DNA from 2 places in the Mesorhizobium sp. M0293 genome. Region 1 is predicted to be linked to the other one. Evidence: predicted binding sites of a transcription regulator. Region 1 holds the regulator's gene; the other holds the start of a gene.
What was found. The regulator LexA, encoded in region 1, represses DNA repair genes until DNA is damaged. The targets are predictions, from matches to a motif close to TGTTCNNNNTGTGTTCNG.
Positions count from the first base shown of each region.

Region 2: the regulator LexA is predicted to act here: its motif matches at 5,460-5,477, upstream of NKJ06_RS28365 (ImuA family protein).

Region 1 is NZ_JAMYSA010000003.1:13,096-21,570, forward strand. It holds gene gltX (glutamate--tRNA ligase) at 11-1,435, opposite strand; gene NKJ06_RS01950 (ComEC/Rec2 family competence protein) at 1,538-3,997, shown strand; gene lexA (transcriptional repressor LexA) at 3,991-4,743, opposite strand; gene kynU (kynureninase) at 5,189-6,436, opposite strand; gene kynA (tryptophan 2,3-dioxygenase) at 6,520-7,356, opposite strand; gene NKJ06_RS01970 (AMP-binding protein) at 7,353-8,475, opposite strand, start outside.
Region 2 is NZ_JAMYSA010000109.1:3,029-11,503, reverse strand. It holds gene NKJ06_RS28410 (DUF4153 domain-containing protein) at 1-692, opposite strand, end outside; gene NKJ06_RS28405 (hypothetical protein) at 741-1,079, opposite strand; gene NKJ06_RS28400 (hypothetical protein) at 1,076-1,243, opposite strand; gene NKJ06_RS28395 (HpcH/HpaI aldolase/citrate lyase family protein) at 1,571-2,464, shown strand; gene NKJ06_RS28390 (DUF1737 domain-containing protein) at 2,510-2,716, shown strand; gene NKJ06_RS28385 (hypothetical protein) at 2,703-3,389, opposite strand; gene NKJ06_RS28380 (TetR/AcrR family transcriptional regulator) at 3,560-4,249, shown strand; gene NKJ06_RS28375 (helix-turn-helix domain-containing protein) at 4,372-4,653, opposite strand; gene NKJ06_RS28370 (metallopeptidase family protein) at 4,893-5,315, opposite strand; gene NKJ06_RS28365 (ImuA family protein) at 5,501-6,562, shown strand; gene NKJ06_RS28360 (DUF6504 family protein) at 6,504-7,982, shown strand; gene NKJ06_RS28355 (error-prone DNA polymerase) at 7,979-8,475, shown strand, end outside.

The sequences.
Region 1 (8,475 bases):
CAGTTTGCTCCTAATCGATTTGGTCTGCTATGCGCGCCAGGCTTTCCTCGCGGCCGAGCACGGCAAGCACATCGAACACGCCCGGCGAGGTGCTCTTGCCGGTCAATGCGGCGCGCAAAGGCTGGGCCACGGCGCCGAGCTTGTGGCCGCCGGCCATGGCAACCTCGCGGATCGCGGCCTCCGCTGCAGCCGCTGTCCAGTCGCTCGTAAGCCCGTTCAAAGCTTCGTGAGCGCCGCGCAGGATATTGCGGGCATCGGCATTGAGCACAAGGGCCGCCTTGTCATCGATCGGCAGTGGCCGCGTGGCGAACAGGAAGGCGGCGCCATCGACGAGTTCGACCAGCGTTTTGGCGCGCTCCTTCAGGCCCGGAAGTGCCGCCAGCAACTGCGCCTTGTTGCTGTCGTTCAGGCGCGCCGCCATCGCCGGGCCGCCTTCGAGATAGGGCAGAGTGGCGATGAAGATATCGAACAGTTCGGCGTCGCTCATGCGGCGCATATGCGCGCCGTTGATCGCCTCCAGCTTGGCGAAGTCGAATCGGGCCGCGCCCTTGTTGACATCGCCGATATCGAACCAGGAAATCATGTCCTCGATCGACATGATCTCGTCGTCGCCATGGCTCCAGCCGAGGCGCGCCAGGTAGTTCAGCAGCGCCTCGGGCAGATAACCCATGGCACGATAGGCCTCGACGCCCAGCGCGCCGTGCCGTTTCGACAGCTTGGCGCCATCGGCACCGTGAATCAGCGGGATATGCGACATGGACGGCACGTCCCAGCCCATGGCGTTGTAGATCACCGTCTGGCGGGCGGCGTTGGTCAGATGATCGTCGCCGCGAATGATATGGGTTACGCCCATGTCATGATCGTCGACGACGACGGCATGCATATAGGTCGGGTTGCCGTCCGAACGCAGGATGATGAAGTCATCGAGATCCTTGTTGGGAAAGCGCACCTCGCCCTGGACACGGTCATGGACGATGGTCTCCCCCTCGGTCGGCGCCTTGATGCGGATGGCGCCCTTGGCGCCTGCAGGCGCTTCTGAGAGGTCACGGTCACGCCAGCGGCCATCATAGCGTGGCGGCAGTCCCTTGGCTCTGGCCGCCTCGCGCATCGCCTCCAGCTCGGCTGGCGTGGCATAGCAATAATAGGCCTTGCCCATGCGCACCAGCTCCTCGGCCACCTCGCGATGGCGCGGCGCACGCTCGAACTGCGACACCGGCTCACCGTCCCAGCTGAGGCCGAGCCAGGAAAGCCCGTCGAGGATGGCAGAGGTCGCGGCTTCGTTGGAGCGTTCGCGGTCGGTGTCCTCGATGCGCAGCAGCATCGTGCCGCTCGTGTGCTTTGCGTACAGCCAGTTGAACAGCGCCGTGCGCGCGCCGCCTATATGCAGGTAGCCGGTGGGCGAGGGGGCAAAACGGGTTACGACCTTGTCGGACATGGAACTCTCGGAAAGCATCTGAAGCGGGGTGCGGTTGCGCGGACTTTCGCGCGCCCGGCGTTCATGTAGCATAGGGTGTCGAGGGCGCAAGGGGCAGACCCGATGGCTGGACGAGGCTGGGGCTCGGATCAGGGCGAGGACGCTGCCGTTGGCGTCAGCGAGCGATCCCTGTTTGCGCCTCTGCCAACTCCGCTGCCGACGCCATCGCCCCTCATGCCGGATCCCGGCAAGGCGCCGCTTCAAGCGGATGTCTCCGCCTCCGTTCCAACTGCCGAAACCGGCAGGATCGTACGCGTTCGCCGGCAAATCGGCCGGATTTCGCTGCCTCGCCTGCGCTACAGCGTGGCCGCGGCCGCAGGGCTGGAACTCGACCGTGGCGTGGCCTTCCTGCTGGTGCCGGTCTGCCTGGCGAGCGGAGCGATCGGCTATTTTTCGCTGGCGGCGGAGCCGGACTTCGCAAAGCCTGTCGCAGTCGTCATCTTGGCGGGGCTCTGTGCGCTGATCTCGCGTTCCTGGCCGAGAACCCATTTGTGCTTCATGGCGGCGCTTTTGTGTGTGCTCGGGCTGCTCGCCGCAAAGGTCGAGACATGGCGCGCCGGCACACAGATGCTGGGTTCGGAAATCTCGACGCAGGTGACCGGCCGGATCGTCTCGGTCGACCGGATGGAGAGCGGCCGCATCCGGCTGACCATCGACGTGACGTCGACTGCAAGGCCGAAACTGCGCTATGCGCCGGAGAGGGTGCGGCTTTCGACACGAAAGATCCCGGCGGACATGACCGCCGGCTCCCTGATCACTGGATATGCCAGGCTGTTGCCGCCGACCGGGCCGGTGCGGCCGGACAGCTACGACTTCTCCTTCGACAGCTATTTTGCCGGCATCGGCGGCAGCGGGTTCTTTCTCGGCAATCCAAAACTCGTCGTCACCGACGACTATATGCCGCTGGCAGCCCGCCTTTCCTCGGGGATCGAAAAAGCCCGTGAAGCCATTGCCGATCACATCAGGGGCAGCGTCGGTGGCGCCGAAGGCGAGATCGCCGCGGCGCTGATCGTCGGCGTTCGCGCCGGCATCCCCGATGAAATCAACGAAGCGATGCGGCGCACCGGCATTTACCACATCATCTCTATTTCCGGACTGCACATGGCGTTGGTCGCCGGCACCATCATGGGTTTGCTGCGCGGCGCCTTCGCCCTGTTTCCGGATTTTTCCGCGCGTCGCCCGGTCAAGAAATACGCCGCCGCCGCCGCACTTTTCTCGATCGCCGCCTATCTCATCATTTCCGGGGTCGTCGTTGCCGCCGAGCGCAGTTTCATCATGCTGGCGGTGATGCTGATTGCAGTGCTGTTCGATCGAGCGGCGCTGACGATGCGCAATCTGGCGATCTCGGCGATCGCCGTCATTGTGGTGTCGCCGCACGAGGTGGTCGGCCCGAGTTTCCAGATGTCCTTCGCCGCGACCGCCGCACTCGTCGGCGCCTACGCCGGCTGGGCGGATCATCGTGCAGGAAAGGCGAGACCACCGCCGCCAAAGCGATCGCTGCCCAGTTTCCTGACGCGAAAATTCCTGCTGGCGGCGGGCGGCCTTTCCATGACTTCCATCATCGCCGGCGGCGCCACGGCGCTGTTTGCCATTTGGCATTTTCAGCGTGTGTCGCCGCTCAGCCTGTTCGCCAATCTGGCCATCATGCCCATCGTGACAGTCGTCATGTTTCTGGCCGTCGCCAGCGCGTTGCTGATGCCGTTTGGGTTGGACTGGCCGGCCCTCTACCTGATGGGCAAGGGACTTACGCTGATGATCGCCATATCGGGCTGGATCTCCGAGCGTTCGCCTGTCGATGCGGTCGGACTGATTTCTCAGCAGTCTGTCCTGCTGGTGGCGATTGCCCTGGTCATCGCGACGATGGCGACGACATGGCTGCGGCTCGCGGCTCTTCCCTTCGCGCTTGCCGGCCTGCTGACCGTCTCGGATACGCGCACACCCGACGTGCTGATCTCGGAGGACGCAAGGCTGGTTGCGTTGCCGATCGGCGGTGGCGAACTTGCCGTCAGCCGCGCGCGCCCGAACGAATTCACCGTCGACAACTGGAAACGCGCGCTGACATCCGAAACCATCGTCATGCCGGAGGTGTTCAACGAAGGCGATGGCCAATTCGACGTCAGGGATGCCGCTGAAATGCCGCCGGGAGCGCCGTTCTATTGCACATCAGGCGTTTGTCTCGCCAGGCATCCGTCCGGTGCATTCATTGCCTATGTCGAGGATCGAAAGGACACCTGGAAAGCCTGTGGTTTCGCCGACCTGATCGTCATCAATGACGCGACGGCCTATGACGCCTGTCACAACCCACTGGTTCTCGTCATCACCAAACGGCAACTGGCTCGCAAAGGCAGTGCTGCCGTCTTCTTCGATCGCCAATCGGCGACCACGCCAGCGACAATCAGCTTCGCCGTGGACAGGCCATATCGGCCCTGGCATGTACAACGCAAATTCTCGCGTGAGGCGAGGGGACTGCCGCCCTTCCAGAGACCCGAGAAGCCAGCGGCTAAACCGCAGCCGCCTCAGTAGCGGCGGATCAAACCGACGAGCTTGCCTTGCACCTTGACCCTGTCGGGTCCGAAAATCCGGGTTTCATAGGCCGGATTGGCGGCTTCGAGAGCAATCGAGGCGCCCTTGCGGCGGAACCGCTTCAGCGTCGCTTCCTCTTCATCCACCAGCGCCACGATGATCTCGCCGGGGCTGGCCGTATCGGCATTGCGGATGATGACGGTATCGCCGTCGAAGATGCCGGCCTCGATCATCGAGTCACCCTTGACCTCCAGGGCATAGTGCTCGCCGCCCATGATCATGTCCGGCGGCACCGAGATCGAATGCGTCTGGTGCTGGATGGCATCGATCGGCACACCGGCGGCGATACGACCCATCACCGGGATCGACACGGCGGAGACCACGTCGTCGTCATTGCCGGCCGAAGGCATCCGCGAAGACGCCGGCTTGATCTGTCGGCCAACGCCGCCCTGACCGAGACTAGTCTGACCAAGACTGCCCTGGATGACGCTTGGCGAGAACTTTTTCGCCGCGTTGAGGCCGGGCGCGATCGAGTCCGGCAACCGCAGCACTTCCAGCGCGCGTGCCCGGTTGGGCAGTCGGCGAATGAAGCCGCGCTCTTCCAGAGCCGTGATCAACCGATGAATTCCGGATTTGGAGGCAAGGTCGAGCGCCTCCTTCATCTCGTCGAAGGATGGCGGAATGCCGCTTTCCTTCAGGCGTTCATGGATGAACATCAGCAGTTCGTGTTGCTTGCGTGTCAGCATGGCGGCCCCCAGGGTACCTAAAACCAGAATCAGAAAACAAACCCAGAACAAACACTATCTGTTCCAGTTGTGTTCCGCAACTGTTTAAAGTTTAATGAATTTATTAAGGGGATCGAAATTATTGGCAGCTCGCTGCCGGGCCTCGCCGACGACTGCATCCCGTCACAATGCGCTTGCCGGCATTGAAATTGTTATGGTTAATGGGCTGCCCGCCCATCCCTGGCCCAAGCTTGGCATGAGCTGCCCATGGATCCGCGACGGGGTATTCCCAGCCTTCTGTGCATTCGTCTGCCGTGAACGAAACGAAGCCAAAATGCCAACCTTGGTTAATTTGGTGATGCCAGTGCTGTCCACCAGCGGCGACCGGATTCGTGCGCTGGAAATTCGTCCCTCCGTCATCCCGCCAATAGGCAAGGGCGCGACAACAGTCGTCGGGACGGCTGCGTCAGGTAACGGCCTCCTTGACGGCGAAACGCTGGTCCTTCCATGCACCCGTGCGCAGAATGTCTTCCAGCACCTCAACCGCCAGCCACACATCCTTGTAGCCGACATAGAGTGGCGTGAAGCCGAAACGGATGGTCGATGGCGCGCGGAAGTCACCGATCACCCCCCGCTCGATCAGCGCCCGCATGATTTGATAGCCATGATCGTGAAGGAACGACACCTGGCTGCCGCGCCTGGTCGCGTCGCGGGTGCTCTCCAGCGTGAGACCATAGGCGCCGCACTTCGCTTCGACGAGCTGGATGAACAGTTCGGTCAGCGCGACGCTTTTCTTTCGCAATTCCGCCATGTCGACGTCGTTCCAGATGGCAAGCGCACCTTTGAGCGCCCGCATCGATAGGACCGGCTGCGTGCCGCACAGAAAGCGGCGGATGCCGGTGCCGGCCACATAACCCCGTTCGAAGGCAAAGGGCCGTGCATGCCCCCACCAGCCGCTGAGTGGCTGGCTGATCTCGCCATGGTGGCGCTGGGCGGCATAGATGAAGGCCGGCGCGCCCGGCCCCCCGTTGAGGTACTTGTAGGTGCAGCCGACAGCGAAATCGGCATTTGCGCGGTCGAGCTCGACCGGCAGAGCGCCCGCGGTGTGGCAGAGATCCCAGACGATCAGCGCTCCGGCCGCATGAGCCTTGCGCGTCAGCGCCGCCATGTCGCGCAGTTCACCCGATTTGTAATTGACGTGGTTGACCAGTACCACCGCGACGCTTTCGTCGATCAGTTCTTCAATGGTTGGTGCGTCGACGCCCGCGAGACGCAGCAAGGCGCCATCCCGGGTCGAGGCCACGCCTTCGGCGATGTACAGGTCGGTCGGAAAACTGTCGCCCTCGGCGACGATGGCCAACCGGCCGGGCCGCATCTCCATCGCCGCATGCAACACCTTGTAGATGTTGGTCGACGTCGTATCGCAGACGACGGTCTGGCCGGCCGCGGCTCCGATCAGGCGTCCAAGCTGATCGCCGAGTTCGATCGGCATCTCGAACCATCCGGCCGTATTCCAGGCCCGGATGAGATCCTGGGCCCATTCCTTGGTAGCCGCCTGCTGCAGCTCGCCGAAAACGGCATGCGACGCTGCCCCGAGAGAATTGCCGTCGAGATAGATCACCCCCTCCGGCAGAATGAAACGATCGCGCATGGCGCGCAGCGGATCCGTGGCATCCATCGCTTCGATCGCAGCGAGATCAGGAATTCCACCCATGGTCAGTCAATCCTCGGTTGTTCGCGAAGGGTTTTCCGCCACAAGCGCGTCCCCTCGGTATGCCTGTTCTCATTTCGATGATGTCAGAGCCGGGTGCGGACCGTCCACAGCTCCGGAAACAGCACGACCTCAAGCATCTTCTTGAGGTACGATGCACCCGACGTGCCGCCGGTGCCGCGTTTCAGGCCGATGATGCGCTCGACCGTGGTGACGTGGTTGAAGCGCCAGCGGCGGAAATAATCCTCGAAGTCGACCAGCTTCTCGGCCAGTTCGTAGAACATCCAGTAGCGCTGCGGGTCGCGGTAGATGGTCTGCCAGGCGACCAGGACCTCTTCATTCTCGGTTCGTGTCTCACGCCAGTCCGTGCGCCTGGCGTCGGCACCGATGTCGAATCCGTTGCGCGCCAAAAGCAGCAGCGCTTCGTCGTAGAGCGATGGTTCGGCCAGGATTGCCTCCAGCTTCCCGCTGAGATCCGGCCGATGCTTGTGCGGCCCGAGCATGGCGAGGTTGCGGTTGCCGGCCATGAATTCGATGGCACGATACTGCCAGGACTGGAAACCCGAAGACTGGCCGAGCGCGTCGCGGAACTCGGTGTATTCGCTGGGCGTCATCGTCCGCAGCACATCCCAGGCGTTGTTCAGCTGCTCGAAGATGCGGGCAACGCGCGACAGCATCTTGAAGCTCGGCTCGAGCCGATCGGCGCGGATGGAACGGATCGCCGCGCCGATCTCGTGCAGAGCGAGCTTCATCCAGAGTTCAGAGGTCTGGTGCTGGATGATGAACAGCATCTCGTCATGCGCCGACGACAGCGGCGTCTGGGCCTCCAGCACTTTCTCCAGGTGCAGATAGTCGCTGTAGGACATGCGCTCCTTGAACGACATCTGTGCGCCTTCGGACGCCGGATCGTAGGGCTCGCTCAATTGATTTTCTCCGTGCGCAGCCGGAAGCGCTGGATCTTGCCGGTCTGGGTCTTGGGCAGGGCGGCGATGAATTTCACCGATCGCGGGTATTTATAGGGTGCGATCGTTGCCTTGACATGGTCCTGCAGGCGCTTGGTGGTCAACGCGTCAGGCGCGACGCCCTGCACCAGCACGACATGCGCCTCGACGATCTGGCCGCGCCCGGCATCGTCCGCGCCGATCACCGCGCATTCGGCGACGTCCGGATGCGACAGCAGTGCCGCCTCGACCTCAGGCCCGGCGATGTTGTAGCCGGCGCTGACGATCATGTCGTCGGAGCGCGCGGCGAAATGAAAGAAGCCGTCTTCGTCCTGGGTGAAAGTGTCGCCGGTGAGGTTCCAGCCGTCGCGGACGTATTCCTTCTGCCTGTCATCGGCCATGTAGCGGCAGCCGGTCGGCCCGCGCACCGCCAGCCTGCCGGTCGCGCCGCGCGGCACCTCCCGCATCTCATCATCGACGATGCGCGCCTCGTAACCGCCCACCGGCTTGCCGGTCGACGCGGGCTTCATGTCGCCAAAACGGTTGGAGATGAAGATGTGCAGCATTTCGGTGGCGCCGATGCCGTCGAGAATCGGCTTGCCGGTTTTTTGCGTCCACTCCTCGAAAACCGGAGCGGGCAAGGTCTCGCCGGCCGAAACGGCGACGCGCAGCGATGACAGGTCGGCCCCTTCATCCATGGCCTTCAGCATGGCGCGGTAGGCGGTCGGCGCGGTGAAGGAGACGGTCGCCTTATAGGTCTCGATGATGTGGATCATGTTGGGCGGCGTCGCCTGTTCCAGCAGCGTCGCCGCGGCACCGAAGCGCAGCGGGAAAATGGCGAGCCCGCCAAGGCCGAAGGTGAAGGCCAGCGGCGGCGAGCCGACGAAGATGTCGTCCGGCGTTACCTGGAGGATTTCGCGGGCGTAGGCGTCGGCGATGATCAGGAGATCACGGTGGAAATGCATCGTCGCCTTCGGCACGCCTGTCGTGCCCGAGGTGAAGCCGAGAAGCGCGACATCGTCGCGGCCGGTGTCGACGGCGGTGAAGGTAACCGACTTGTCGAGAGCGGCACGGTCGAGTTCGGCATCATGGTTGGCGGTG
Region 2 (8,475 bases), on a different contig from region 1:
ATCCAGACGAAGGCGGCGACCCGCCAGTAGGTCAGCGCATAGATGCCGATATAAAGGTCAAGCCGCAGGATCGACGAGATGACCAGCATGATGTTCTGCGCCACCCAGGCATAGACCAGCCGGCGGATGAGCGGATCGGCCGCGGTCTCGCTTCCTGGCCTGAGCGCCGCAAGGACAAAACCGGCGGCAAGCAGCGCGGTGACGATCAGCGTATAGGCGCCGCGATGCGCGTAAGACGCGTAGCTCAGCCCGTCGGGAAGAGCTGCCCCGCCCCACAGATAGGTGGCGTCGAGCCCGGTCTGCAGCGCAAACAGCAAGTTGAAGACAATAAGCGCGCGAAGGATGGCTGCCTTGCCGAACAGGATGTCCTCGATGGTGGTGACGGTTTTCTCGGCTTGAGCGTTGACCGCCGCCGCGCGCGGGATGCGGCGAACCAGGCGCGGCACCCGTGGCCGCAGAAAAGCCCAGACGCCGACGAGCACGAACAGCCAGAAGGCACTCCGCGTGAACTGGATGAGATCGAGCAGTTTCAAAAGGTCGATCAGCGATAGCCAGTAGTCGATGACCGGGTTGGCGGCGCCGAACAGCGCCAGGAAGACCGCGCCCAGCGTCAGTGGCATCCCCCAGACGGCGATCGCCGCCAGGCGGACGCGGCGCCGGCCGAACCGCCGCGCTGTCTTGCGCCAGCGGATGAAGTCGTTGGCGAAACGGAACGGCGCCGCCAGCAGGAACAGTGCGACCTAGCCGGCAATGCGGGCGATGCGGTGACGCAGCCGCCCGCTCAGCGAAAGCGCGAAAACGATCAAGGTCGCCAGCGCGATCGACACTGAGAGGGCGCTGACATTCTCGGCCAGCGGCAGCAGCGCGACAAGCAAGGCGATGGGCTTGAGCCAGATCCTGCCGTCGCTGAAGGCCGCTGGGTGCACGGCGACGATCGCGGCGGCAATCAGGAGGGCGAACAGGAAAACCGTGATACCGGCGGGTTGGCCGTAGAACAGAAAATCCGCCAATGCGACCAGCAGGATGGCGACACCGAAGCGGCTGCAATAGCGCGGCGCGGCGGCGAACAGCGATGTCATGATCTGGTTTTCCTGACGGCTTCCAGCCGGATTGCCGGCGGGCTCTTGCGGGCGAAGGGGATGAGGATCGCTGAAGGGTTCGCGCGCGGCGGATCGGCCAGCCACCAGCCCTCGCAGCGCAGTCGGTAAGGCACGGACCAATAGGGTTTTGCTCGCTTTTGCATGCCGCCTGTCTCGCAGGACGGCGGGGAGACGGTGCGGCGGATGCGAGGAGGTTTTCCGCAAGCGTGTGCAGTTTTCGTGCAGGGCCAAAGCTGCCAATCTCCCCCCTTGTGGGGGAGATGCCCGGCAGGGCAGAGGGGGGCGTGAAGGAACGCCAACCTCGGTCACTGAGCGACCGCTGAGAGCGGCCTGAGGGCACATTACAATCAATGAGAGGTCGGCAGGACAGCGCCCCCCTCTGTCTTGCCGGACATCTCCCCCACGAGGGGGGAGATCGAGCCTTCATCCGCGTGCTTGCCTCGACCAACCACACGCGGCATAGATTTGAGATGACCGAAACCTATCGCCCGCGCCGCTCGGTGCTCTACGTCCCGGCCTCCAACGACAAGGCGCTAGCCAAGATCGCGCAGCTTCCCTGCGACGCAATCATCATCGACCTCGAAGACGCCGTCGCACCGGCCGACAAGATTGCCGCCCGCGAAAAACTGGCGGGCATTTTGGCCAAACGTCCGGTTGCCAACGATATTGGCCGCCGCTGCGAGATGATCGTGCGCGTCAACGCGCTGTCCAGCGAATGGGGCGCCGACGATCTGCTTGCCATGGCCAAATGCGAGCCTGACGGCCTCCTGCTGCCCAAGGTCGACAGGCCGCGCGACATTCTGGAAGTGGGCGACGTGCTCGACGACAATTTTGCTCCCGATGCGGTGAAACTATGGGCGATGATCGAGACGCCCAAGGCCATGCTCAACATCGGCGCCATTGCCGAGCTTGGCCGCGATCCGGCCTCGCGGCTTGACTGTTTCGTTGCCGGAACGAATGATCTGGTCAAGGAGACCGGCGTGCTGGTCACACCTGACCGGCGCTATCTCGTGCCCTGGCTGATGCAGATGCTGCTGGCCGCGCGCGCCGGCGGCCTCGACATGCTCGACGGCGTCTCCAACGATTTCCGCGATCTCGACGTCTTTGCCCGCGAATGCGCGGAAGCCGCCGCCAGGGGGTTCGACGGCAAAACGCTTATCCACCCTGCCCAGATCGAAGCCGCCAATCGAGCCTTTGCACCGTCGCCCGAGGCGGTGGCCGAGGCGCGCTCGGTGAAAGAAGCCTTCGCGCTTTCCGAAAATGCCGGCAAAGGGGTGATTGCGCTGAACGGAAGAATGATCGAGCGGCTGCACCTGGCGCAGGCCGAAAAATTGCTGGCGAAGGCAGCCGCCATCGGCGCATGATATCAGCCCTGTGCTTGCAGGCTACTCACGACAGGAACCAACCCGATGAAACTCTACCGCTTTCTGACCGGCCCGGACGACGCCAGCTTTTGCCACAAGGTGACGGCGGCGCTGAACAAGGGCTGGCACCTGTTCGGCTCGCCGACCTATGCCTTCGACAAGAAGGCCAAGACCATGTGCTGCGGCCAGGCCGTCGTGAAAGATATCGACGGGCAGGAATACGGGCCGGACACCAAGCTCAGCGACTGGTAGCCGGCGCTCGCATCCACAGCCACCCGGCCAGCCAGGCGATCGCTGCCGCAAGCGTCACCAAGCCCAGGTCAAGAGCCAATTCCGGCACGAACGCCCGGAGCGCGATAGGCGCCGCGCCAATGAAATAGAGAGCGAGTGGAATGCGCGGCACACCTCTTGCAACGACAAGAGAGATTACAAACGCCAGCGTCCCAACCAGAAAAAGAACTGAACTGAGGACCAGAGCCAGTCCGAGAGGACCGGCGCGCAGCTCGATGATGGTCGTCAACGGAAGCTTCGAAAATACGAGATTGATCACCACTTCCACACCGACCAAACTTGCCAATGCAACGAAGTTGATGACAAACCCGATCGTGCCGAACAGGCCCGCGCGCCGGCCAAACGCAAGAAACAGGCCTACGACAAGACCAAGCGCCAATATCTCGGCGATTGGCGCAAGAAGTTGCGTCAGATCGGTGGTCGCGATGAGCGCGCTGCGTTTGGCCGCGTTGACAAGAAGAATAAGCGCGCTCCCCACCCCGGCGACGGCGGCAAGCCGATAAAGCGTAGCGCTGGGCACAGCCGCGCTCGACTGGACAGCCGTGGAATTCTCCTTGTGCTGAGGTTCTTCAGCTGAACCGTGAAGCGAAATGAGCGATTGCGGACGGCAGGGTTCGGCGGTTGTGGCGAGCATGTTCGTCTCCTCATCTGGAAAAACGGCAGCCGCGAAGACCGCAGGCCTGTTCCGATCCCATTCGTAATCACCGCTTACATTCTCCTGCCGGGGTTGTAAACGGTGATTACATAAATTGCGGAATCATGCTATGGACGCGTGAAGCAGTTCTACGGAACAAAGGGAAAGAGATGGCAGAAGCCAAGACGCCTCGCCGCACCAGCTACCACCATGGCAATTTGCGGGACACGTTGATCGATGCTGCAATTCGACTTGTCGAGGAAGGCGGCCCCGACAATGTGAGCGTGCGTGAAGCCGCAAAGCGGGCCGGCGTTTCCCCCGGCGCGCCTTTCCGGCATTTTCAATCGAAAACGGCGCTACTGACCGCGGTCGCCGAACAGGCCATGAGCCGGCTGACAGAGGCCGTCGCCAATGCACTTTCAGAAGTCGACAGCGCGGATCCCATCGTGGCCTTCGAAGCAATCGGACAAGGCTATCTGGAATGGGCGATTGCCAATCCCACGCATTTCCAGGTCATTAGTTCCCGAACGCTGATTGATTTCGACGCCTCGGACAGTCTTCGGGGTCAGAATGAAGCCATTCGCCGAAAAATGATCGACCTGCTGACCCAGGCGCAACAACAGGGTCGGTTGGCCGCGAATAATACGGACTTCGATCATCTGGTTCTTGCCGCTCGTGCATTTGTCTATGGCTTGGCACGAATGGTGGTCGATGGTCATTTTGCGCAGTGGCATCCGTCCGAGCCGCCATCGCTCGCCCTGCGCAAGGCGCTGCATCTTTTCATCAGCCGGATGACCAACCTGTCTGAAGCGAAACCTCAGAGGCCCTTGCCGCCGCTGAGTTCTGGACCGACTCGATAGGAATGGACAATGACGTCCTTTTCGTTGATGCGGTGGCCAACCAATGGGCGGGGTGGAACATGCCTACCTGCGGCAAGTGGCTCAATGCTCGCTGACTATAGCACTGCAAACCCCACCACTGATCAGGCAGCCTCGGCGATATCAAGACGCACTGTAAGTCCGGCCTGTGCGGCAAGGTTGATCAACGTGTCCAGACTGAAATTCGCGATCCTGCCCCGCAGGAGGTCGCTAAGGCGTGGCCGGGTGATTCCGAGCCGGTTGGCTGCTTCGGCCTGGGTAACGTTCCAGCTCCGCACCCGCTGTTCAATCGCGATCAGCAAGTTGGAGCGCATAGTCATATTGGCGGCCTCGGCCGGAGTATCTTCCAGCGCGTCCCACACGTTTTCAAAGCTCTGACGTTCCATCGTCACGCCTCCCTTCGTCATCCTAGGGCGTAGCAGTCGCAAAGCGACTGCGGAGACCCTAGGATCCATGCCGTTACCTCCGCCGAGGGGCATAGCGGATCAGGATTCTCGCCGAACCGGATGGTAAGCTTTCAGTCCTGCACCGACGGAGCACTGTACCAACATCACGGCATGGATCCTAGGGTCTGCGCTGCGTCGCTCCGCTCCTTGCTCCGCCCTAGGATGACGAAGGTGTGGGGCTACTCCGCCGCCTCTTCGATCTTCTCCATATCATCGTCCGACAGGCCAAAATGGTGGCCGATCTCGTGGATCAGCACGTGGGTGACGATGTCGCCCAGCGTTTCCTCGTTCTCGGACCAGTAGTCGAGGATGGCGCGGCGGTAGAGCGTGATGCGGTTCGGGCCTTCGCCGGTCTGCGGATTCCAGCGCTCGGCGATGCCGCGTCCTTCGAACAGGCCGAGCAGGTCGAAGGGCGTTTCCAGCGACAGATCGTCCATGATCTCGTCGGTCGGGAACTCGGCGATCTGGATGACGATCTCGCCGGTCAGCTTGCGAAAATCCTCCGGCAGATGGGCATAGGCCTCCAGCGCCAGGAACTCCATTTCGTCCATCGAGGGCGAGAGTTCGTCGTGCCAGGTGCGGGTCTTGTAGATGCGAGCCATGCTTTGTCCTTTGATCCCGGGCATATAGGCTTTCGCGCAGGACTCGGCAAATGACTGGCGGCCGCACGCCTCGGACAAACCCACACGACAGGAATAAATTCCCCATGACTCAGCTTGACTCTTGGGAGGCTCTCTGGAATCTATAAGAACATAACAGGAACAATTGTGAGTGGAAGCTGACCGTCATGGCGATGACCGCCGTGGCGCGGGAAACTGTTTTTGCCCTGCGCCGCCAGATCGCGAAAATCGAGGGAACGCTGCCGGAGCGCCTGCAGGCGCCGGCCGCAGCGACCCCTGATGCTGACGCCAGCACGGGTGTCACGCCCAATACCGATCTCACAATCGTCCGCCGTGGCGTTGCCGCGGCTTTGCCGGATGCGTACCTGCCCATCGGCGTCGGGCGGCTCGATGCCGCTTTGAGCGGCGGCCTGCCGAAGGCAGCCTTGAGCGAAATCCATGGCACGCAAACCCGCGATGCCGGGGCTGTCGCCGGCTTCGCTCTGTCGCTCACCAGCCTGATCCTCAAGCGGACGCCAGAGCTGCCGGTGCTGTGGATCGGCACCACGGAAATCTTCCGCGAAGCCGGCTTTCCCTACGCCAGGGGGCTTCATGCCTCGTTCGGCATCCAGCCGGAACAATTGCTGTTTTCCGAGGCGCCCCGACTTGTCGATGCGCTGTGGGTCGCCGAGGAGGCTGCCCGGATGACGGCACTCGCCGCCGTCATCTTGGAAATTCGCGGCAATCCGCGGCGGCTGGACCTGACCGCGACGCGCCGGCTGCATGCGCGGGCTCAAGGTGCAGGCCGGCCGGTGTTCCTGCTGCGGCAGGCGGCCGAGCCCGAGCCGACGGCGGCCCCCGTCCGGCTCATCGTCTCGTCGGCGCCGGCGGTACCGCGCGACACCATCGCCGGGCCGCTCGCCGGCTCGATCGGCCACCCGGCCTTCACCCTCACCATCGGCAAGAGCCGCACGGCCTTGCCTGGACAATTCACACTGGAGTGGAACCCCGATGAACGCGCATTCGACGAAAGAACGAGCGACGAAGGAAGGGGCGAGGAAAGAGAGCGGGCAAAGAATCCTGTCCCTGTGGTTTCCCTATCTGGCCGTGGAAAGGATCCTGCGGCAGCGTCTGGGGCGGTCCTGGCGTTCCCGGCCGTCGGATCACCTGCCGCCATCTCACCCACCGCTCGTGATCAGCCATCGCGACCGCAACGCGCAGCGCATCTCGGCCCTCGACGAGCGGGCTGAAGCATTGCACCTGAAGCGCGACATGGGCATTGCCGATGCGCGCGCCATGCATCCGTCGATCGACATCGTCGAGGCCGATCCGGAGGCCGACCGGCGTCTGCTCGAAGGTCTTGCCGACTGGTGCGACCGCTACACACCGCTGGTGGCGCTGGACGGGGCAGACGGCCTGTTTCTCGACGTCACCGGCTGCACCCACCTGTTCGGCGGCGAACGCGCCATGCTCGACGACATCCTGTCGCGCTTTTTCCATCAGGGTTTCGACGTCCGCGCCGGGCTTGCCGCGACACCGGGAGCAACCTGGGCAGCGGCACGGTTTGCCGGTGACCGCATCGTCGATGGCGGCGAGGAGGAAGCGCTGCTGGCACCCCTGCCGCTGGCCGCACTGCGCATCGAGCCGGCAACCCGCGCCAGCCTGGAAAGCGTCGGCCTGCGCACGGCGGGCGCCGTCATGGCGGCACCGCGCGCGCCGCTCGCCCGCCGCTTCGGCGCCCTGCTGCTCCTGCGCCTCGACCAGGCGCTTGGCCGCCTCGACGAGGCGGTGTCGCCGCGCCTTCCCGTCGCGCCGCTTTCGGTCGAACGCCATCTGGCCGAGCCCGTCACCTTGACCGACGACATCGAACGGCTGGTTGGCATGCTGGCGGCGACCTTGAAGACCGATCTCGAGCGTCGCGGCGAGGGCGCCAGGACACTGGCGCTGCTGCTCTTCCGGGTCGATGGCGCCGTTAGCCGCATCGCTCTCGGCACCTCGCGGCCGCTGCGCGAACCCCGACTGATCCAGAAATTGTTCCATGAGCGACTGGCTGCGCTCGAACAGGATATCGATGCCGGCTACGGCTTCGATCTGGTGCGGCTCTCGGTGCTGACATCAGCCGCTTTCGACATGCAGCAGGCCGATCTTGCCGGCGAGGTGATAGACGACGGCGCCGATATCGCGCTGTTCGCCGACCGCATCCGTGCCCGGCTCGGCGAAAGCGCGGTCCTGCAACCGGTTGCCGTCGAGAGCCATCTGCCGGAGCGCGCCGTCGCCACGATCCCCTTCACTGAAGCCCCGCGCCGGACCACGCCGCCGAAAAGGCCGGACAGGCTGCAAGCGCCGATGACTATCTTTCCGCCGGAACGGCCGATCCGGCTGTTCCGCTCGCCCGAACCCATCGACGTGCCGGCCACCGAAATGCCGGAAGGACCGCCGCTGAACTTCCGCTGGCGCCGCGCACTCTACCGGGTGACGCGGGCCGAGGGGCCGGAACGCATCGCGGCGGAATGGTGGCGCGAGGCGCCGAGCGACGAGGCGGCATCGACGCGCGACTATTTCCGTATCGAGGATGCCGACGGACGCCGCTACTGGCTCTATAGGCAAGGCCTTTACGGCGGCGCCTCGCAGGTGCCGCCGCGCTGGTTCCTGCATGGTGTCTTCGCATGAACGCGCTGACCGTCATCCCCTATGCCGAGTTCGGCATCCAGTCGAATTTCTCCTTCCTGCGCGGCGCCTCCAAGCCGGAGGAGCTGGTGGTCGCCGCCAAGCTTCTCGGCTTCTCCGCGATCGGGCTTGCCGACCGCAACACGGTGGCCGGCGTGGTGCGTGCCTGGCAGCAGGCCAAGGTGGAAAAGCTTTCCTACCATCCCGGCTGCCGGCTGGTTTTCGGCGACGGTACGCCGGACATTCTCGCCTATCCCAGGGATCGCAAGGGCTGGGGGCATCTGTGCCGCATGCTGACCCAGGCCAATCTGCGCGAGGAGAACGAAAAAGGCGCCACCCTTCTCCAGCGCGACGACCTGCTCGAATGGGGCGACCTCCTGTCGCTGGCGGCCCTGCCCGATCTGTCGGCGGGGGCGCAAAACAGTCTCGCCTTGCTTCGAGACCTCAAGCATCGTTTCGGTCGGAACCTGCGGCTTGGCGTTTCGCCTGACTATGC